3 regions of the Paraburkholderia sp. J12 genome follow, and region 1 is predicted to be linked to each of the others. Evidence: predicted binding sites of a transcription regulator. Region 1 holds the regulator's gene; each other region holds the start of a gene.
The links. The regulator HrcA, encoded in region 1, represses chaperone genes, less so after heat shock. The targets are predictions, from matches to a motif close to TTAGCACTCNNNNNNNNNGAGTGCTAA.
Positions count from the first base shown of each region.

Region 1 (6,971 bases):
AGGTTTTCAAGACCCCGGGGGCTATCCGGTCATTAATTTTTTTCAATCACTCGCGCCGCCAGCCCATTTGACACAGCCGATACGGCGCGCACTTTCATCCCGCTTTCGCTTTGGCTTACTTCGGCTGGGACACCGTGACGAGCGCCGGACGCAGCACGCGGTCGGCAATCACATAGCCCTTTTGCAGCACGGCGACGACGGTGTTCGGCTCCTGCTCCGAAGGCACCATCGAAATGGCCTGGTGGCGATGCGGGTCGAACTTCTCGCCGACCGGGTTGACGGCCAGCACCTTGCCCTTCTCCAGTGCGCCGGTGAGTTGCCGGAGCGTGAGCTCGACGCCCTCGCGCACCTTCGCCAGGTCGTCCGAGCCGTGCGTGACGGCCGCCTCGAGGCTGTCCACGACCGGCAGCAGATGCTCGGCGAACGTTTCGATGGCGAACTTGTGGGCCTTCTGGACGTCTTCCTGGCCACGGCGGCGCACGTTCTCGGTCTCCGCCTTCGCGCGGACGAACGCGTCCTGCAACTCGGCGATCTTCGCCTGCGCTTCGGCGAGCGCCGCGTCGGCGCCAGCCGGGGCCGCCTGACCCGCCTGAGCAGCGGCTTCGGCCGCCGCTTCGGGCTGCGCGCCCGGGGCGCCCGCCGTGCCGGTTTGCGACGTTTCGTCCGCCGGCGTGGGGTTCTGGCTCGTCGGGTTCTCTTGCGTGTTTTCCATGTCGCTGAACGTGGTTGGATAATCAAAAAGGGAGCAAAGCGCCGGGCGACTCGCCCGGCCATCCGCGCACCGTTGCTCCGGCGCGACACCCGCTTTGCGCATCGGCATTGCACATGGGCGCCGGATCGCCGAATTCAAGGGCTTCCCGCGGCTTTTTTAACAGCCCGGCAGCTTGGGAAACCACCGGTTACAACCATTACTGCGGCGCCGCAAAAATGAAATTGAGTGCGGCACGCCACTGACCTACACTCAGGAATAAGTGCTGCTCAGCGCGCGTTAACCCTTACAGCTGCTTGACAACCGGCTCACTACCCGCGCGCCGTACCCGCACTACACCGAGCTGGCCGTTTTCGCCGTGCAATTTCCCTGGGGGAGTACCGTGAAACTGACCTTTGCAATATCGGTGGTCGCGCTGGTACTCATTGCGGGAACCACCACCATCTGCATGTCGGGCGCCGTCAACGACAACACGACGGAATATGGCGGCATTCATGCCACCATGGAAGCGCTCTTCAATCCTCACGCCCAAGTTTGTCGATAGTGCGGCGATCGCGCTTGGTCGGCCGCCCGTGCAGCACGGCGGCAGGCTCGCGAAAGAGACGCCGCCGCTCCTGTTCCGCCGTGCGTCGCGCGCGCCCCTGCTCTGTTTCCGCATAGAGCGTCTGCGCAATGCTGGCCGGGCCGCGCACGTCGCAGAGCCCCAGCACTTCCACTTCCCAGAGCACATGATCGATCTCGATTTCGACGAGGTCGCCCACCCGCACGTCCTTCGAAGCCTTGACCGACTCGCCGCCGATGCGCACGTGGCCCTTGCCAACGGCGTCCGAGGCGAGCGAACGGGTCTTGAAAAAGCGCGCGGCCCAGAGCCACTTGTCGATGCGCAGGCGCGCGGACGGGTCGGTCGAGATCTTGTAGTTCATGGGTCGGAGGATGATTCGCGGCCGGTACGCGGCTCAGGCAAGCGCGCCCGCCGGCACGCTCGCCTGCACCGGCCAGCCCTGCAGGTTCTGCGCCACGATTTCGCCAAGCGCCGCAATCCACGCCGGCGAGGCATTCAGGCACGGGATGCGGTGAAACTCCTTGCCGCCGCCGTGCACGAATTCATCGCGCACCTCCATGCCGATTTCCTCGATCGTTTCGAGGCAATCCGCCGTGAATCCGGGACAAAACACGTCGGCGCGCCGCACACCGCCTTGCCCAAGCTCGCGCAGGGTGGGCGCGGTGTAGGGCTGAAGCCACTGCGCACGGCCAAAGCGCGACTGGAACGTCACGCGGCACTCCACCGGGCTGAGTTCGAGCGCGTGCATGAGGAGCGAGGCGGTCTGCTGGCACTGGTCGTGATAAGGGTCGCCCAGGTCGAGCGTGCGGCTCGGCACGCCGTGAAAGCTCAAAACGAGGCGGTCGCCCGCCGCGAAATCGGGCCGGCCGTGCGCCTGCCAGTAATGCTGGACCTGCGCCGCGAGCGCCGAGATATAGGCCGGATGGTCGTGGTACGCACGCACCGTGCGCACTTCCGGCTGGTTGCGCATGCGGCCGAGCGCGGCGAACGCGGCGTCGAACGCCGTGGCCGTGGTGGAGGCCGAGTACTGCGGATACATGGGCACGAGCAGGACGCGCTCCGCGCCCGCCAGCTTGAGCTGGGTGAGCATCGCGGGGATATCCGGCGTGCCGTAGCGCATGGCGTAATCGACGATCACGGCGTAGTCGTTCGCGTGCAGCAGATGGCGCAGCGCATCGGCCTGCTTCTGCGTATGGACGCGCAGCGGCGAGCCTTCGGGCGTCCAGACGGCCGCGTACTTCTTTGCCGAGGAGCGCCCGCGCAGCGGCAGGATCAGCGCGCGCAGGATCACCTGCCAGATGGCTGCGGGGATCTCCACCACGCGCGGGTCCGAGAGAAACTGCGCCAGATAGCGGCGCACCGCGCGCGGCGTAGGCGCGTCCGGCGTGCCGAGATTGATCAGCAGCACCGCGACGCGATGCGCGACGGCAGACTGAAGGGGCCGCTCCAGATCGAAACGCATAGGCGATCAGTGGCGCCGCGCTTCACGCGCAGCAACGGTTGCACAAGGGAATCATTATAGCGGGCGGGGGGTGTCTGCCCACCTGGCCGTTCGGCTGACCACGCAGCTGACCCCGCGACTGGCCATCTGGCCAATGGCGCGCCGCACGCGCTTGCCCGATGATGGAGGCGCGATCAGTTCTGGCTGAGCGTGAGCGAAAGGAGGCGCGCGGTGATGTCCACAATGGGAATCACGCGGTTGTACGCCATGCGGGTCGGGCCGATCACGCCCAGTGTGCCTACGATCTTGCCGTTCACCTCGTACGGCGCGGTCACGACGCTCATTTCCTCGATCGGCACGAGATTCGATTCGCCGCCTATGAAGATCTGCACGCCCTGCGCGTGGCTCGAGACGTCGAGCAGTTGCAGGAGGCTCGTCTTCTGGTCGAACACGTCGAAGAGCTTGCGCAGCCGCGCCATGTCCGACGACAGATCGGCCACTTCGAGCAGATTGCGCTCGCCCGAAATCAGCACGGTCTCGCCGGTATCGGCTTCGTCGGTGCTGGCCGTGACCGCGGCGTGCATGAGCGTGGTCATGTCGCCGCGCAGCGCATCGATTTCCTCGCGCAGGCGCTGGCGCACTTCGTCGAACGAGAGGCCCGCGAAATGCGCGTTGATGTAATTCGAGGCTTCGATCAGCTCGGACGGAGAAAAGTCGCGCTGCGTCGCCATGATGCGGTTCTGCACGTCGCCTTCGGGCGTCACGATGATGAGCAGGATGCGCTTGTCCGACAGGCGCATGAACTCGATCTGCTTGAACACGTGGCTGCGGCGCGGCGTCAGCACCACGCCCGCGAACTGCGAAAGATTGGACAGCACGCTCGCCGCGGCCGCCACCACCTTTTGCGTCTCGCCCGGGCGCAGCGTGGTCTTGACGGCACGGGTCACCGCGTCCTCGTCGGCGGAGGGCTCGACGGTCAGCATCGTGTCGACGAAAAGACGGTAGCCGCGCGGGGTGGGCACGCGCCCCGCCGAGGTGTGCGGGCTGGACACGAGCCCCAGCTCCTCCAGGTCCGACATGACGTTGCGGATCGTCGCCGGGCTCAGCTCCAGGCCGGAATAGCGCGACAGCGTGCGCGAGCCGACCGGCTGACCTTCGGCGATGTAGCGCTCGATCAGCGTTTTGAGGAGGGTTTGTGCGCGGGGATCTAGCATGACTGAAAATTCTAGCCTAATGGCGGGCCGGCCGCGAGTGCGCCCCGGGCCATCGGCGGCCTGCGGCGGTGCTCGCGGGCGGCGGGAGCGGCCGGAGGTCGTCGGGGGTGGCAATCCGGGGCGCTGTCATCACCCCCGCTGTCATCACCGCGTCACCGATTTTATCGGCAAATGCGCGAGGCGCCGCCGCTCCCGGGCGGCCCCGCACGCCAGAGGCCGCAGCGGCAGGCGCCAGGTTCTTTTCGCGACCTGACTATGGTGTAATGCCGGCATGCAAATCCACAAGATCCAGAGCCAGTTCAAGACTGTCGCGCTTGTCGGGCGCAGCAACACGCAAGGCATCGGCGAGCCGCTGATGTCGCTCGCCCAGACCATTTCGAAGCTCGGCTTCGACGTGGTGTTCGAGGCGCAGACGGCCCAGGAGATCGGCGCCGCCGGCTACCCCGCGCTGCAGGCCGCCGAGATCGGCGCGCGCGCGGACGTGGCCGTGGTGCTGGGCGGCGACGGCACGATGCTCGGCATCGGACGCCAGCTCGCGCCCTACCGCACTCCGCTCATCGGCATCAACCACGGCCGGCTCGGCTTCATCACCGACATTCCGTTCTCGGACATGCAGGAAGTCGTGCCGCAGTTACTCGCGGGCTCGTTCGAGCGCGAAGAACGCACGCTGCTGGAGTCGCGCATCACGCGCGACGGCGACCCGATCTACCACGCACTCGCGTTCAACGACGTGGTGGTGAACCGCAGCGGCTTCTCGGGCATGCCGGAGCTGCGCGTGAACGTGGACGGCCGCTTCATGTACAACCAGCGCTCGGACGGCCTGATCGTCGCGACGCCCACCGGCTCCACCGCGTACGCGCTCTCTTCACAGGGGCCGATCCTGCATCCGCAGTTGCAGGGCATCGTGCTCGTGCCGATCGCACCGCACGCGCTCTCGAACCGCCCGATCGTGCTGCCCGACGATTGCAAGGTCAGCATCCAGATCGTCGCGGGCCGCGACGTCAACGTGAACTTCGACATGCAGTCGTTCACCTCGCTCGAACTCGGCGACGTGATCGAGGTGCGCCGCTCGCGCCACACGGTGCCCTTCCTGCATCCGGTGGGCTACAGCTACTACGCTACGCTGCGCAAGAAGCTGCACTGGAACGAACACCCGTCGCTGCAGGGCGACCCCGAAGACTGACCAGGCGAGCGCGCCCGCCACGCCCTGTGCCCCGTATCCAGCGCCCCGCCTCCACGCCAACCGCCAGCAGCCCGACTCCCGCACCCATGCTCCGCCATCTCTCGATTCGCGACTTCGTGATCGTCGCGGCGCTCGACCTCGAATTCGACAACGGCTTTTCCGTCTTCTCCGGCGAAACCGGCGCGGGCAAGTCCATCCTGATCGACGCGCTCGCGCTCACGCTCGGCGCCCGCGCCGATGCAGGCGTGGTGCGCACCGGCGCGGCGCGCGCCGACATCACCGCCGAATTCGACGTTCCGCCCCACGTCCTCGCCTGGCTCGACGAGCAGGCCCTCGCCAGCCCCGACGGGGAGAGCACCGCGATGCTGCGCCGCGTGGTGGACAGCGGCGGCCGCTCGCGGGCGTTCATCAACGGCACGCCGGCCACGCTCGCGCAGTTGCGCGAAGTGGGCGAAATGCTGGTCGATATCCACGGCCAGCACGCGCACCAGTTGCTGATGCGGCCCGACGCCCAGCGCGAACTGTTCGACACCCACGCGGGCCTCACCGAACTCGCCGCCGCGACCACGCGCGCCTGGCGCCTCACGCGCGACGCCCGCCAGGCGGTGGAAACCGCCCAGTCGCGCGATCGCGAGCTGCAGCTCGAGCGCGAGCGCCTCGCGTGGCAGCTCGCCGAGCTCGACAAGCTCGCGCCGCAGCCGGGCGAATGGGAAGAGATCAACGCGGAGCACAACCGGCTCTCGCATTCGGCCAACCTGATCGAAGGCGTGCAGGCTGCGCTCGCCGCGCTCTCCGAATCCGACGAGGCGATGATCTCGCACCTGAACGGCGTCGTCTCGAAACTGCGCGACCTCGCGGAAATCGATCCCGCGCTCGGCGACGCGCTCGCCGCGCTCGAACCCGCCGCGATTCAGCTGCAAGAGGCCGCGTATTCGCTGTCGCACTATGCGCAGCGGCTCGAACTCGATCCCGAGCGTCTCGCGCAGGTCGAAAAGCGCCTGGACGCACTGCATTCGGCGGCACGCAAATTCCGTCTGAAGGCGGAAACGCTGCCCGAAGAACACGCGGCGCGGCGCATGCAACTCGCGCAGCTCGACGCCGCGGCCGACCTCGACGGCCTGCGCGCCGCCGCGGATCGTGCCCACGAAGCGTATCTCGTCGAAGCGAAGCAGCTATCGAAGGCGCGCGCAAAGGCGGCGAAGGCGCTCGGCGCGGCGGTCACGCAGGGCATGCAGGAACTCTCGATGGCGGGCGGCAGCTTCGAAGTCGCGCTCATGCCCATCGGCAACGGCGAAAGCGGCGGCGCCCACGGGCTGGAGCAGATCGAATTTCGCGTGGCCGGTCACGCGGGCGTGCCGCTGCGGCCGCTCGCGAAGATCGCGTCGGGCGGCGAACTCGCGCGGATCAGCCTCGCGCTCGCCGTGATCGCAAGCGCCGCGAGCCCGACGCCCACGCTGATCTTCGACGAAGTGGACACCGGCATCGGCGGCGGCGTCGCGGAAGTGGTCGGCCGGCTGCTGCATCAACTCGGGCGCGAGCGCCAGGTGCTCTGCGTCACGCACCTGCCGCAGGTGGCGGCGCGCGGCGATCACCACTTCCAGGTGTCGAAGTCCGGCGACGGCAACGGCGGCACGATTTCGGTCGTCACACCGCTCGACAAGCCGGGGCGTGTGGAGGAAGTGGCGCGCATGCTGGGCGGCCTCGAAATTACGGCCACCACGCGGCGGCATGCGAAGGAAATGCTGGCCGCGTGAGGAAAGGAGAAGCGGGGCAAGAGGGCTGCGCGGCTTTCACGCCCTTTATTCGAACTATTCGCCCCCATTCGCCCCATTCGACTCCATTCGCCCCCTTAATTTAGCCCT
Region 1 covers NZ_CAJMZC010000002.1:20,584-27,554, forward strand. The annotation lists gene grpE (nucleotide exchange factor GrpE) at 116-712, opposite strand; gene U5760_RS05035 (hypothetical protein) at 1,092-1,253, shown strand; gene U5760_RS05040 (RNA-binding S4 domain-containing protein) at 1,225-1,632, opposite strand; gene hemH (ferrochelatase) at 1,666-2,733, opposite strand; gene hrcA (heat-inducible transcriptional repressor HrcA) at 2,907-3,926, opposite strand; gene U5760_RS05055 (NAD kinase) at 4,198-5,109, shown strand; gene recN (DNA repair protein RecN) at 5,196-6,863, shown strand.

Region 2 (6,971 bases), 210 kb from region 1:
GTCCCCTTGGGTCGGGTTCGTCGCCGATTGCATCGATGGCACCGATTGCACCGATGGTACGGAGGGCGCGGTTGGCACGGACACCGAAAGAATGGCGCGAGCAACATCGGCGGGCGGCATGTTCATGTTTTCCGCCTGCGGATGATTGAAGAATGCGTATTTGAGCGCCATCAGCAACACGAGCTTGAAGGCGAGAACGAAGACGATGTCGCGTGCGAAGGTCGGGCCGCGTGCCCAGCGCAGGAATCGCGCGTGGAGCGCGAGGCGAGGCCGGGGAGGATGATCGGATGTCGAGATCATGGTGGATCGGTTGACTGCCCTTAAAACTCGTTTCCCGACCGGGCCTGCTGGCCGCCCGGCGCCTGGCACATCGTGTGTACGAAGAATTTTAAGATTGAGGTCCCGGGCATGCGACAGTCCGCCCGCGACATCCCGTCGCGAACGCAGGCCCGTCTAATCAGTATTGCGACTTAATTTGTCTCAAGTCAATAAATTGGGGGCGCATTGGAATGCGTGCCGCATCAGGCTGCGCATTTATCTTAGGGAAAAATCGGGGAACATGAGATGAGGGTGACTACCGGGGCGGTCACGGGCCGGGCCACTGCAAGGCCCAAAAAGAAAAAGCCCCGCCGTGAGAGGGCGGGGCTATGTCAGCGTCTGACAGACCGGCGCGGACTGGCCGGCGAGATACCGGGTTGCCTAGCTGTAATCGGCCAATGCCGTGCGCATTTTCTTCATCGCGCTCGCTTCGATCTGACGGATACGCTCGGCCGAGACGCCGAATTCGTCGGCCAGTTCGTGCAGGGTCGAACCGCCCGAACCGTCGTCGGCCACGTTCAGCCAGCGCGCCTCGATGATGCGGCGGCTGCGCGCGTCGAGCGCTTCCAGCGCGCTCGCGATACCGTCCGACTGCAGGCGGTCGCGCTGGCGCGCGGCCAGCACGGCGGTCGGCTCGCTATGCGAATCGGCCAGCCAGGCGATGGGCGCGAACGACTCTTCGCCGTCGTCGGTCTGGCCTTCGAGGGCGATGTCAGCGCCGGACAGGCGCGTTTCCATCTCCACGACTTCTTCGCGCTTGACGTTCAGTTCCTGCGCGAGACCGTCGATTTCCTCGGGCGTGAACGACTGCAGGCCCTGCTTGTGGCTGCGCAGGTTGAAGAACAGCTTGCGCTGCGCCTTGGTCGTGGCGACCTTCACCATGCGCCAGTTGCGCAGGATGTATTCGTGGATCTCGGCCTTGATCCAGTGCATGGCGTACGACACGAGCCGCACGTTCTGCTCCGGGTCGAAGCGCTTCACGGCCTTCATCAGGCCGATGTTGCCTTCCTGGATCAGGTCGGCGTGCGGCAGGCCATAGCCGAGGTAGTTACGGGCGATCGAAACCACGAGGCGCAGGTGCGACAGCACGAGGCGACGGGCGGACTCGAGGTTGTTTTGTTCGCGGAACTCGGTCGCGAACTGGCGCTCCTCTTGAGGCGTCAACATGGGGATCCGGTTGACGGCCTGAATGTACGCGTCGATATTGCCCAGCTGGCCGGGCAACATGGACTGGTTCGCGAGCGCCAGCATGCCTGCCCCCGCCGCCTTGGCCGGCGTCGGGCTCAGCGTACCAGGAAGGGTCATTGCCATTGCGTTGCTCACGTAGTGAACTCCTCTATATCTTGCAAAAGTCGGACTGCGACTCCACGGTGGATGTTAGCACTCTGCTCCACCGAGTGCTAATACTTGGAGTCTGTAGGGGCTTCAAGGTTCCGCTGCTGCTATCGAAATAGTTGTTTCGATAGATTTCGCTGGAAGCCCGACAGGATGGGGCTGACAGCCGGTGAGGGCGTGCCGCGGTCGAGGTTGGCGAGTAAACCCTCTAGATCCGGATGGGACGGGGAGAGGGGAGATAACCAGGGGACGGCCTGTTTTGCCACAGTGCCTGGAAACGCCGGATATCGCTGGACGCGCTGGACGAACGAGTCATTGAGCATATGACCGGGGCGGCCGTCGAAAGTGCTTTCCTGCGTCGATCGGGCGCGCCTATCTCTTGGCGTCGAGTCGATCCCGGCGAGTGCAAAGGGACGGATTGACGGCCATTGCGCTATGCGTGCTGAATCGCGCGGCCTTTTGATTGCAAGTATCCACGCGACGAAACCTGGTATAAATTTCAGCGAAGCGCGTGCGGTACATCTTCAGCGTCGGTCTGCGGCCAACGGCGGGACGGGCGCGCAAGGGGCAAGGGCGATGGCGGCGAAAGTGATCGATGCGATTCGCGGGCTGGAGCGCGAACGTTTCCGGGCGATGGTGGACGGAGACGGTTCGTCGCTGGACGCTTTGCTGTCGGACAACGTGATCTACGTGCACACGAACGGCAAGCGCGAAACCAAGCAGCAATTCATCGACGCCATTACGGCGGGCCGCCGCCGCTACCGCCAGATCGAGATCCAGACCCAGGACGTGCTGCCCGTGGGGCGCGAGACCTGCGTGGTGTCCGGGCGTGCGCTGATCGAGATGGAAGCCAACAACGGCGCGCTGCTTTTTCCCATCGCCTATACGGCGATCCAGACTCAGGAGGACGGGCAGTGGCGCCTGCTTGCATGGCAGGCGACGCGTTGTGCGCTCGAATAAGGCCGGTAGGCCCCTTCTTCCGGCGCGTCTTCTGGACGCTCCGGGCTAACGCCGGCGGCCCGTTTTGCCGCCGACGCCCAACGCTGTCTGTCGACCAGAGCTGGTGCCTGCTCTGGTTTCACGCAGGGCACCTGCCTCTGCTCCGCGCTGCCTTCGCTGCTGAACTGCTTCGCTGACCGACGGCCGAACCTCAGGCCGCGGCGCGCCGATCGACGCGAGGCCAGTCCGCCCGATTCACCCCGCTCACGACCGCGGCGACCGTCGCGTGCGCGCCGTCTTCGGCCACGCCCACGCCGTGGCGAATCGCCTGCCCGCCCACGCGGCAACCCACGAACACGGCGGTGGCGCCGCGCTCCGTGCGCGCGCTCTCGAACGACGTGATTTCCACCGTGACGCCCGCCGCCGCAGCGATGGCGGCAGCGACGGCCCGAGCCTGCGCTTCCTGGCCGTCGGCGGCCGAGGGCGCCGCGATGTCGCGGCCGTCCCAGCGCACGCGGCCTGCGCCGGCATGCATCGCCGGGCCATCGGTTTCGAAGTACTCGCGCTCGAAGAGGGCGCAGATCGCATCGCCCGTGACTTCTTCGCCCGACGCATCCGAGACCGTCTGCACGGCGTGGCTGAATTCGATCTGCACGCGGCGCGGCGGCGTGAAACCCATGCCGCGCTCGAGCAGCCAGGTCGCGCCGCCCTTGCCCGACTGGCTGTTCACGCGGATCACGGCGTCGTAGCTGCGGCCGAGATCGGCGGGATCGATCGGAAGATACGGCACTTCCCAGAGCGCGTCGGCCTTTTGCTGGGCGAAGCCCTTGCGGATCGCGTCCTGGTGCGAGCCCGAGAATGCCGTGAAGACGAGGTCGCCCGCGTACGGATGGCGCGGATGCACGGGCAGTTGATTGCAGCGTTCGACCATGCGGCGCACGGCGTCGATATCGGAGAAGTCGAGGCCCGGATCGATGCCCTGGGTGTAGAGGTTCATCGCGAGCGTGACGAGATCGACGTTGCCGGTGCGCTCGCCATTGCCGAAGAGACAGCCTTCGATGCGGTCCGCGCCCGCGAGCAGCGCCATTTCCGCGGCGGCGACGGCCGTGCCGCGATCGTTGTGCGGGTGCACCGAAAGCACGATGCTGTCGCGGTACGCGAGATTGCGGTCCATCCACTCGATCTGGTCGGCGTAGACGTTGGGCATCGCCGCTTCGACCGTGGCCGGCAGATTCACGATCATCTTGTGATCGCGCGTCGGACGCCAGGTTTGCGCCACGGCGTCGCACACTTCGCGCGCGAACGTGAGCTCGGTCATGCTGAAGGTTTCGGGGGAGTACTGATAGATCCAGTGCGTCTGCGGACGCGCATCGGCGTGTTCGCGGATCATGCGCGTGCCGTCCACGGCGAGCGCCTTCACCTCGTCTTTCGACTGGCCGAACACGATCTTGCGGAACGACGGGCAGATCGCGTTGTAGAGGTGCACGATCGCGCGCGGCACGCCTTCGAGCGCATCGAACGTGCGCGCAATCAGATCTTCGCGCGACTGCACGAGCACTTCGATGGTCACGTCCTCGGGAATGCGCTTTTCCTCGATCAGCTTGCGCACGAAATCGAAGTCGGTCTGCGAAGCGGACGGAAAGCCGACTTCGATTTCCTTGAAACCGATCGCGACCAGCATCTCGAAGAATTCGGTCTTCTGCTCGATGCTCATCGGCTCGATCAGCGACTGGTTGCCGTCGCGCAAATCGGTGCTCATCCAGATGGGCGCGCGCTCGACGGTGCGCGTGGGCCATCGGCGGCCGTTCAGGCGGATGGCGGGAAAGGGGCGGTACTTCTCGGCGGGATTACGCAACATGACGGGCCTCGTTCTTCATGGTGTCGTTTGCGATGGCGGTCGACAGCGGGCGGCTGGCGGGCTGGCGACGAAGCACGATGCGCGAAACTTCCGGCGTCCGGGCGGAAACCACGGATGCGAAGAAGACGGCCACGGTGGCGGCGGTAACCGGCGCGGCAAAAAAGGACGTGAACGATGCCCATGCAACGTGCATTTTGACCCTCGCGATTCGTCCGAACGGTAAACGGACGAATAGAGACGACAAGTTGTAAAGGGAACTGCTGTTTGGGGTACTGCGAGAAACTGCTTGGGAGGACTGCCGACCGGGGAGGAGGTCGCGCAGCGCTACGCCTGGCTTACGCTAGACGTAGCGATAGGGCCGCTAGGCGGCCGGAGGTAATTCGGAGGGTGTTCGGGAAGGAACGCATTAGGCCAATGTAAGGCAGGACGACCTTGCGTGTCAACCATCGGGTTGCCGACCCGCGGCTGCGTGAGCCGCTGGGTAAGCGATTAAATGAGCGACTAAACGAGCGGCGCGGTCAGATTCCGGCAATCCGCCTGATCGTTTCCACCTGGCGCGCGATCGCCTCCGGCACGGGCGCCTCGCCGCGCAGCACGGCGCCGATCCAGGCGGCGGTCGTGGCGGCGTCGCGGCCTTCCGGCAGCGCGACTTCCGGGGCGTCGGGCGACGAGCGTTCCGGTGCGATCAGCGTTTCGCACATCCCGTCGTGCAGCCAGTCCACCTGGACCTGGCGGCGCGTGTCGGCAACGGCTTCGCCTTCGGTGCCGCGCGCGAGCAGCGCGCCGCCTGCCGCGGCCTCCGGGTGCGCGACGAAGAGGGCACTCAGGCTCTCGCGATAGGGCGGATGCGTGTAGTTCACGAGCCGCAGGCCCGGTTCTGCAAAAGGCTGCAGAAGTTTTACGAGCGTATGCGTGGAGTTGCGCACGCCCATCCGCCGGCGCAGCACGAGCAGCCGGGCGAGTTCGGGCGCGAGTGCTTCGATCGGCGCGAAGGCGACATGCTTTTCGGCAAGCTGCGCCTCGATTTCGGCGTGATTGCGGGCGACGGGCAGGTCGAGCGCGGCGAAGATTTCGGCGCTCGTGACGCGGCCCGGGTCGGTGCTCACGCCGTGAACCAGCACCGGCACGCCCTCGCGCGCGAGCAAGAGCGCGAGCAGCGGCACGAGATTCGGCTGCTTGCGCGCGCCGTTGTAACTCGGGATCGAGACAGCGCGATAGTCACCAGCCGGTGCGCGCAGCGGCGCGAACGAGGCCTGCGCGGCGGCCAGCATGGCGGCCAGTTCCGCGGCGGTTTCCCCCTTCAGGCGATACGCGAGCAGTACCGCGCCGAGCTCGAGGTCCGGCACGCGGCCGTCGAGCATGGCGGCGTAGAGCGCGTACGTGTCTTCGGGCGACAGCGCGCGCGCGCCGTTCGGGCCGCGGCCGATCTCCTTGATGAAGCGGGCGCAGGAAAACGTGTCGGAGGCGTCGGGGGCGTTCATGGCGTGCGGCAGTCTCTGGGCCCGGAATGCGTGTGGCGCGCCCGGGCGGCAGTTATCTCGAATTAGCGGGGATGCGTGCAGTATCGCATGAGGCAGCTTTGCGGACGGCGGCTGGCAAACCGACGAGCAATACGGAAGAGAAACCGAAGCGATGCGCGCGACGCTCACATGACGGCCAACCGCCGCCTGCGTGCGCCGCCACGCAGTGCGGGCCGCGCGCGTTACACTCGGCATTTGCGCCGCCGCCTGGGTCCGCGCGCGGCTCTTCACGCAGACGGAGAACTCCATGACTTACGTTTTCGAACCGGCGCCGCCCGTATCGGTACCGGTGGCGGGCAGCGACCAGCGCTTCCCCGTGCGCCGCATCTATTGCGTCGGCCGCAACTACGAAGCGCACGCGCGCGAAATGGGCCACGATCCCGACCGCGAGCCGCCGTTCTTCTTCGCCAAGCCCGCCGACGCGATCCTCTACGTCGCGCCCGGCTCGACCGGCGAATTCCCGTATCCGACGCAGTCGAAGAACGTGCACTTCGAAATGGAACTCGTCGCGGCCATCGGCAAGGGCGGCAAGGACATTCCCGCCGCGAGCGCGCTCGACCATGTGTACGGCTACGCACTCGGCCTCGACATGACGCGCCGCGATCTGCAGGCCGAAGCGAAGAAGCTGGGCCGCCCCTGGGATATCGCGAAGGGTTTCGACCACTCGGCGCCTATCGGCCCGATTTATCCGGTCGCGCAGGCGGGGCAGGTTGCGAAAGGAGCGATCTGGCTCTCCGTGAACGGCGAGGACAAGCAGCGCGCCGACGTCTCGCAGATGATCTGGCCGGTGGCCGACACCATCGCTTTCCTCTCCACGCTCTTCGAACTGAAGGCCGGCGACCTGATTTACACGGGCACGCCCGAAGGCGTGGGCGCCGTGGTGAAGGGCGACCTGATGCGCGGCGGCGTGGACGGCCTGGGCGAGATCGCGGTGCGCGTGGTCTAGGAGCGGCGTGCGGCGCTGCAATTCATCGAGAACAAGAGAGACGAGAGGAGCATGA
Region 2 covers NZ_CAJMZC010000002.1:230,367-237,337, reverse strand. The annotation lists gene cydP (cytochrome oxidase putative small subunit CydP) at 1-300, opposite strand, end outside; gene rpoH (RNA polymerase sigma factor RpoH) at 700-1,629, opposite strand; gene U5760_RS05995 (nuclear transport factor 2 family protein) at 2,230-2,613, shown strand; gene leuA (2-isopropylmalate synthase) at 2,804-4,450, opposite strand; gene U5760_RS05985 (hypothetical protein) at 4,440-4,643, opposite strand; gene ybiB (DNA-binding protein YbiB) at 4,969-5,931, opposite strand; gene U5760_RS05975 (fumarylacetoacetate hydrolase family protein) at 6,218-6,916, shown strand; gene maiA (maleylacetoacetate isomerase) at 6,968-6,971, shown strand, end outside.
Region 2: rpoH (RNA polymerase sigma factor RpoH) is a predicted target of HrcA. The motif match lies at 1,696-1,722, and genes of this name have one in related genera.

Region 3 (6,971 bases), on a different contig from region 1:
AGCGGCGCGTAAATGCGCGCGCGCTCCGCCTGGATCTGTGCCGGGTCGAGCGGCGCATGCTCGCGGCCCGCGACATAGTCGGCTGCGTTCTGGCCTGCGAACCAGCCGTAGGTGAACGCGCCGAGCATGTAGTTGTGCGGCACGGCGGCCATGTCGCCCGCGGCGTACAGCCCCGGGACCGTGGTCTGCGCGCGGGCATCCACATACACGCCCGAGGCGCTATGGCCGCTGCAAAAACCGATTTCGGAAATATGCATCTCGACCATGCGCGTGCGGTAGTCGGTGCCGCGTCCCGCATGAAAGCGGCCGCGGCTGGGGCGCTCGTTCGTGTGCAGGATCTCTTCGATGGTCTGGATCGTTTCCTCGGCGAGATGATCGAGCTTGAGAAAGACGGGACCGTTGCCGCTTTGCAGCTCGCGGTAGAACTCCCACATCATCTGCCCGCTCCAGTAGTCGCATTCGATGAAGCGCTCGCCCTTGCCGTTGGCCGTATAGCCGCCGAGCGGTCCCGTGACGTACGCGCACGCGGGCCCGTTGTAGTCCTTGATGAGCGGATTGATCTGGAAGCACTCCAGGTTGGCGAGGGCCGCACCCGCGTGATACGCCATTGCGTAACCGTCTCCGGCGTTCGTCGGGTTCTCGTAGGTGCCCATCAGGTAGCCCGAGGCGGGCAGGCCCAGCCGTCCGGCCGCGCCGCAGCACAGAATCACTGCCTTGGCGCGCACCACCACGAACTGCGCCGTGCGGCAATCGAAGCCGAGCACGCCGCACACGGCACCCTGAGCGTCGGTGAGCAGACGCGTGGTGACCACGCGATTAGTGATGCCGATGCGCGCGCGTTTGAGCTGCCGGTAGAGGATCTTCTTGATGTCGTGGCCTTCGGGCATGGGCAGCACGTAAGCGCCCATGTGATGGACTTTCTTCACGGCATAGTCGCCGTTGCCGTCCTTTTCGAACTTCACGCCCCAGCGGTCGAGCTGCTCGATGGTCGTGTAGCTGTGGCTGGCATACGCGTAGATCGCCTCCTGATCGACGATGCCGTCGTTGGCCACCGTAATCTCGCGCGTGTACTGCTCGGGCGTGGCGTGGCCCGGGATCACGGCGTTGTTCAGTCCGTCCATGCCCATGGAGATCGCGCCGCTGCGCTTGACGTTGGCTTTCTCCAGCAGCAGGACATTCAGCGCGGGATTGCGTTCTTTGGCCTTGATCGCGGCCATCGGGCCGGCCGTGCCGCCGCCCACCACTACGATGTCGTAGTCGAGTACTTCGATATTCATCGGGCGCTCCCCGGTTGAGTGCGCGCGCGAGCGCGCGACTTCGCGCGGTCCACGCGCAGGCGGTACTGGAACGCGTCGCCGCGAAAGTACAGGTATTCGTAGTCGACCGGTGCGCCGTGCGCATCGTGTGTCGTACGCTCGATGCGCAGCACCGGGCTGCCTTCTTCCACGCGCAGGGCATCGACTATGTCGTCGTCGGCCAGGATCGCGTCGATCGAGACGTCGGCGTGGCCGAGCGGCACGCCGCAGTCGTTTTCGAGTATCAGGAAGATGTCGCGCGTGGCCAGATCCGCATTGGCGAGACGCTTGCCCAGCACCTCGGGTACCCAGGTGATTTCGAGCGAGACCGGCTCGCGATTGAGCAGGCGCACGCGATGGATTTCGGCCACGCTCGCGCCTTCGGGCACGTCGAGCTTGCTGGCGATATGCCGGTTGGCCTTGACCATGCGGAAGTGCCGCAACTGGTTGGCGATTTCGTAGCCCATCGACGACATCGCCTCCGCGAACCCCTGCAGCGACGTTACGTTCTGGAACGCTTTCGGCTTCGAAACGAAGGTCCCCTTGCCGTGCAGCTTGAACAGGAGTCCTTCCTTCTGTAAATCTCCCAGCGCCTGACGCACGGTGATGCGGCTCACGTCGAACATCGCGCACAGTTCGTGTTCGGAAGGCATCTGGCTGTGCGGCGCATAGGTGCCGTCGAGAATGCGCGTGCGCAGCGTTTCCTTGATCTGCACGTAGAGCGGCTGGGGAGAGAGTGCGACGAGACTGGAGGCCGGCATGATCGACTTGTTATGACAAGATGGGCTCAGTCTAGACACACGGGCGCGGGCGGCCAACGAAGGAATTCTGCTAACGATCTTCCGCGAACGGGACTGCCTCGCAGGCGCGGCATGCTTTCCCTGCAATCGTTCATAACCTTGTGCGTATCCGTTATTGGAACGGCGTGCGGGGGATTTTTATACTGGACTTCGATCAGCACTCGTTCCCGGCGAGTGCCAACGTTCCCGTTCATTCTTTGCAGAGGAAAACGTACATGAGTCTTCGTCCCTTGCACGATCGCGTGATCGTCAAACGGCTCGACCAGGAAACCCAGACCGCTTCGGGCATCGTGCTGCCCGGCAGCGCCGCGGAAAAACCGGACCAGGGCGAGGTGCTCGCCGTCGGCCCGGGCCGGCGCGACAACGAGGGCCGGCGCATCGCGCTGGACCTCGCCGTGGGCGACCGTGTGCTGTTCGGCAAGTACGCCGGCCAGACCGTGAAGGTCGACAACACCGAACTGCTCGTGCTGCGCGAAGAAGACATCGTCGCAGTCGTCAACGTTTAAAGGCTTGAAGGCCTAAAGGAGCATTCCGATATGGCAGCGAAGGACATCGTATTCGGCGAAGTAAATCGCGCGAAACTGATCGAAGGCGTGAACGTACTGGCCGACGCGGTCAAGGTCACGCTCGGGCCCAAGGGCCGCAATGTCGTGATCGAGCGCAGCTTCGGCGCGCCCGTGGTGACCAAGGACGGCGTCTCGGTTGCCAAGGAGATCGAACTGGCCGACAAGCTGCAGAACATCGGCGCGCAGCTCGTGAAGGAAGTCGCCTCGAAGACGAGCGACACGGCCGGCGACGGCACGACCACCGCCACGGTGCTGGCCCAGGCGATCGTGCGGGAAGGGCAGAAGTACGTGGCGGCCGGATTGAACCCGCTCGACCTCAAGCGCGGCATCGACCGGGCGGTGCTCGCCGCCGTGGAGGAGCTCAAGAAGATCAGCAAGCCGACCACCACGAGCAAGGAAATCGCGCAGGTCGCGACGATTTCGGCGAACGGCGAGGAATCGATTGGCCAGCGCATTGCCGAGGCGATCGATCGCGTGGGCAAGGAAGGCGTGATCACGGTGGAAGACGGCAAGTCGCTTGCCGACGAACTCGACGTGGTGGAGGGCCTGCAGTTCGATCGCGGCTATCTTTCGCCGTACTTCGTGAACAACGCGGATCGCCAGGTGGCGGTGCTCGACAACCCGTACATCCTGCTGCACGACAAGAAGGTGTCGAACATTCGCGACCTGCTGCCGGTGCTCGAGCAGGTGGCCAAGGCCGGGCGCCCGCTGCTCATCATCGCCGAGGATGTCGAAGGCGAAGCGCTCGCTACGCTCGTCGTCAACAACATTCGCGGCATCCTCAAGACCGTCGCCGTGAAAGCGCCGGGCTTCGGCGACCGCCGCAAGGCGCTGCTCGAAGACATCGCCATCCTCACGGGTGGCCAGGTCATTGCCGAGGAAACCGGCCTGACGCTGGAGAAGGCCACGCTGAGCGAACTGGGTCAAGCCAAGCGCGTCGAGGTGGGCAAGGAAAACACCACCGTGATCGACGGCGCCGGCAACAAGGCGAGCATCGAGGCTCGCGTGAAGCAGATTCGCGTGCAGATCGAGGACGCGACGTCCGACTACGACCGCGAGAAGCTCCAGGAGCGGGTGGCGAAGCTGGCCGGCGGCGTGGCCGTGATCAAGGTGGGCGGCGCAACCGAGATCGAAGTGAAAGAGAAGAAGGACCGCGTGGACGACGCGCTCCACGCCACGCGCGCGGCCGTGGAAGAGGGCATCGTAGCGGGCGGCGGCGTGGCGCTCATCCGCGTGAAGCAGGCGATTCGCGACGTGAAGGGCAAAAACGCCGATCAGGACGCCGGCATCAAGATCGTGCTGCGCGCGCTGGAAGAGCCGCTGCGCCAGATCGTCGCGAACGCGGGCGAAGAAGCGAGCGTGGTGGTGGCGAAGGTGGCGGAGGGCTCGGGCAACTTCGGCTATAACGCGGCGACCGGCGAATACGGCGATCTGGTCGAATCGGGTGTGCTCGACCCAACCAAGGTCACGCGCACGGCGCTGCAGAACGCGGCTTCGGTTGCCGGGCTTCTGCTGACGACCGACGCGACCGTGCACGAATCGCCGAAGGCCGCCGCGCCCGCGGTGCCGGCCGGTGGCCCGGGCGGAGCGGAGTTGGGGTTCTGAGGCGGGGCTGAAGCGCCGCTCTTCGATCCGCTTCGATCCTGAAACTGAAACGGTCCCTCGGGCCATGGGTGCCCGCCGCGCCTCGGAAGAGGTGCGGCGGGCATTTTGGTTACGGCACGTTACGACGCCGCTTCGCCGTCTCTGGCCGTGTGCGCGGCCTTACCGCCTTGATTTCCGTCGTACCGATCCGGTTTTTCGCGGTTTTCCGCGACGCGGCCAGCCGGTGAAATCCGTTCCATGAACTAGAATTTGCTTCAAGGGCCGGAGGTACGTCTCCAGCTTTCGCTGCACGGGCTCGAAGTGGCGTCGGCAACGATCTTGTGGACGGCGGCGGATGAGCTATCGAGGTGAGCATTGTGAGAACGCATAAGTTGTGCCGGTTAGCGCTCGTCGTGATGGCGTTGTGCGCCAGCACGGCCGCTACCGCGGGCCGAGGCGGCTGGTTTCATGGCGGTGGTGGCTATGGCGGCGGTTACGGCGGCGGCTATGCCGGTGTGAATCACAGCAGCGGCTGGAGCAGCGGCAACTGGAACGGCGGCTACCATGGCGGCGGCTGGTACCACGGTGGGTACTATCACGGCGGCTATTACCACGGCGGTTATTACGGCTGGTATCGCGGCGGCTACTATCGTGGCTGGTATGGCGGGTACGGCTCCGTGGGCATTGGTTTCTACTTTGGCCCGGGATTCATCTACGGCTATCCGTTCTACCCCTACTACCTGCCGTCTTATTACGCCAGCGTGTACTACCCGTATGTGTCCGCCGATCTGTCGCAGCCTGCCCAGTACATCGAGCAAGGACAGGTCGACGCCGGCGCAAACACCGATATGTACGACCCGGGTAACGCTCCGCAAATGGCCTACTGGTATTACTGCAACACGCCGCAGGGCTACTACCCCTATGTGCGTAGCTGCCCCGGTGGATGGCAGAAGGTGCCCGCGCGGCCACCGGATAGTTGAGTGACGTCGGGGCTGCCGCGCGGTGTGCTATCGCAGTCTGAACCGAGCTAATCCGAAGTCCTGCTTCCGGCCATTGCCGCCCCTCTGCGCCGCCCCTGCTCACGTGCGAACACCGCCGGCGTGCATCCCACATGACGGTGAAACCGCCTCGTGAAGTGACTCTGGTCGGCAAACCCCGTTATCAACGCGATTTCGGCGAGCGGCAGGTCGGTGTCGGCGATCAGCGTCTGCGCTCGCCGGATACGGCACTCCTCCACGAAGCTGATGGCCGTCACGCCCATCGTGCGCTTGAACAGGCGGCTAAAGTGAAACCGGCTCACGTTCACGACGGCGGCCAGATCCTCCAGACAGATAGGCCGATCGAGATTCTCTTCGATGAACTCCGTCAAGCGCGCCACTTCGCGTTTGCCAAGGGGACAATCGAGCGCGGACCCGGCCGCCCCGAAGCCGTTATAGCTTCGAAGCAGGTGAGCCGCGAGCGCGGTCGATATCGAATCGACGATCAGCATTTGTGCGGCATGCACGTTCTGGTCCATCTCGGTGAGGAGCGCCTGCGCCAGGTGCTCGATCACGGGGTCACGCACGAGAAAGACATTGCGGATCTCCACCGGGACACGATGCTCCCCAAGCTGTTCCGCCGCCTCGTTCACGAGTGAAGGCGGGATGCGCAGCCGCACGGAGTGTCCCGAATTGCCTTCCCAGATCGAATCGTGGCCCGCGGGCATGATGTACGACGTGCCGGCCACCACAACACCGTTGTGAACGGCCCCGGCCCGCTTTTGAACGAGCCTGGCGTGGCCCGAGGGGCAGTAGCAGACAAGGTGATGGTCGAGTCCCGGGTAACGCTCGGCGCAGTCGAAATAGGGACGATGGACGTCCACGGTCACGCCATTCCAGCCGCGGCCGCGACTCGTGGCGATGGGTTGTTGTGGCCGCGCATGCAGGATCTCCTCGATGGAAATCCATTGTGCCCGCTGGCGCGGCGCCAGATCGCTCTCAGCCATTGCGACGTCCCCGCGCGGCCGCGCAGGATGGCGAGCGCCAAGCCTTGACGGGTGATGCCAGATAGGGGTTCATCGATGCCTCCGTTCGGCGCGAGGCAAGCTCGCCCGGCGACGTTCGTGTTGCGACGTCGCCTAGTGTGGCACAACTGTTTGAGCGCGGTTGGCCGGACGGCCGGGGAGGGATCCCGGGCCTTCGGTGGGGTCCAGAGGACGGGACGGGTGACTTAAGGGAAACGTCGACGGAGCTCAATGAGGCCCGTCATGACCAGCAGTGCAAGTGCCATGAAGTGTGCTGCGAAGGTGGTGCAAGGCCGGGAACCCGCAGCATGGCTGAAGCGGGCGCCGAATCCGGCCGTCGCCTCCTTTTAAAGACCAGCCACGGATGCGCGGCACGCCACCAGTCTGGCCCCCGGCGAGTGCCGCCAGGGTCCGGACGCGAACCGGCGATGAAGCGTTGGCGTCAAGCCTTGGGCGTCAGACTGCCGGGGCCTTTCGGCGTGGAAATGGTCGTGCAGGTTCCCTTGGGCACGAGCTTGAACGAGTTGCCCTGGTAATCCACGGTGCTGGTGCCGGCGCAGGTGGTGCCCGCACCCGCGTAGCAATCGTTTTGCCCTTTCAGTGCCGTGCCGAAGCACGGCTCGACCTTGCCGGCCTTGACGAGTGCGGTGTGCTCCGCCTGAATCTTCTTCTGGGCTTCCGTGAATTCCTGCGCACTCGCCGTCGTGGCAGCGAGGGTGAGCGC
Region 3 covers NZ_CAJMZC010000001.1:182,963-189,933, forward strand. The annotation lists gene U5760_RS00830 (fumarate reductase/succinate dehydrogenase flavoprotein subunit) at 1-1,277, opposite strand, end outside; gene U5760_RS00835 (GntR family transcriptional regulator) at 1,274-2,056, opposite strand; gene U5760_RS00840 (co-chaperone GroES) at 2,311-2,601, shown strand; gene groL (chaperonin GroEL) at 2,632-4,266, shown strand; gene U5760_RS00850 (hypothetical protein) at 4,623-5,225, shown strand; gene U5760_RS00855 (AraC family transcriptional regulator) at 5,273-6,229, opposite strand; gene U5760_RS00860 (DUF2282 domain-containing protein) at 6,690-6,971, opposite strand, start outside.
Region 3: U5760_RS00840 (co-chaperone GroES) is a predicted target of HrcA. The motif match lies at 2,250-2,276, and genes of this name have one in related genera.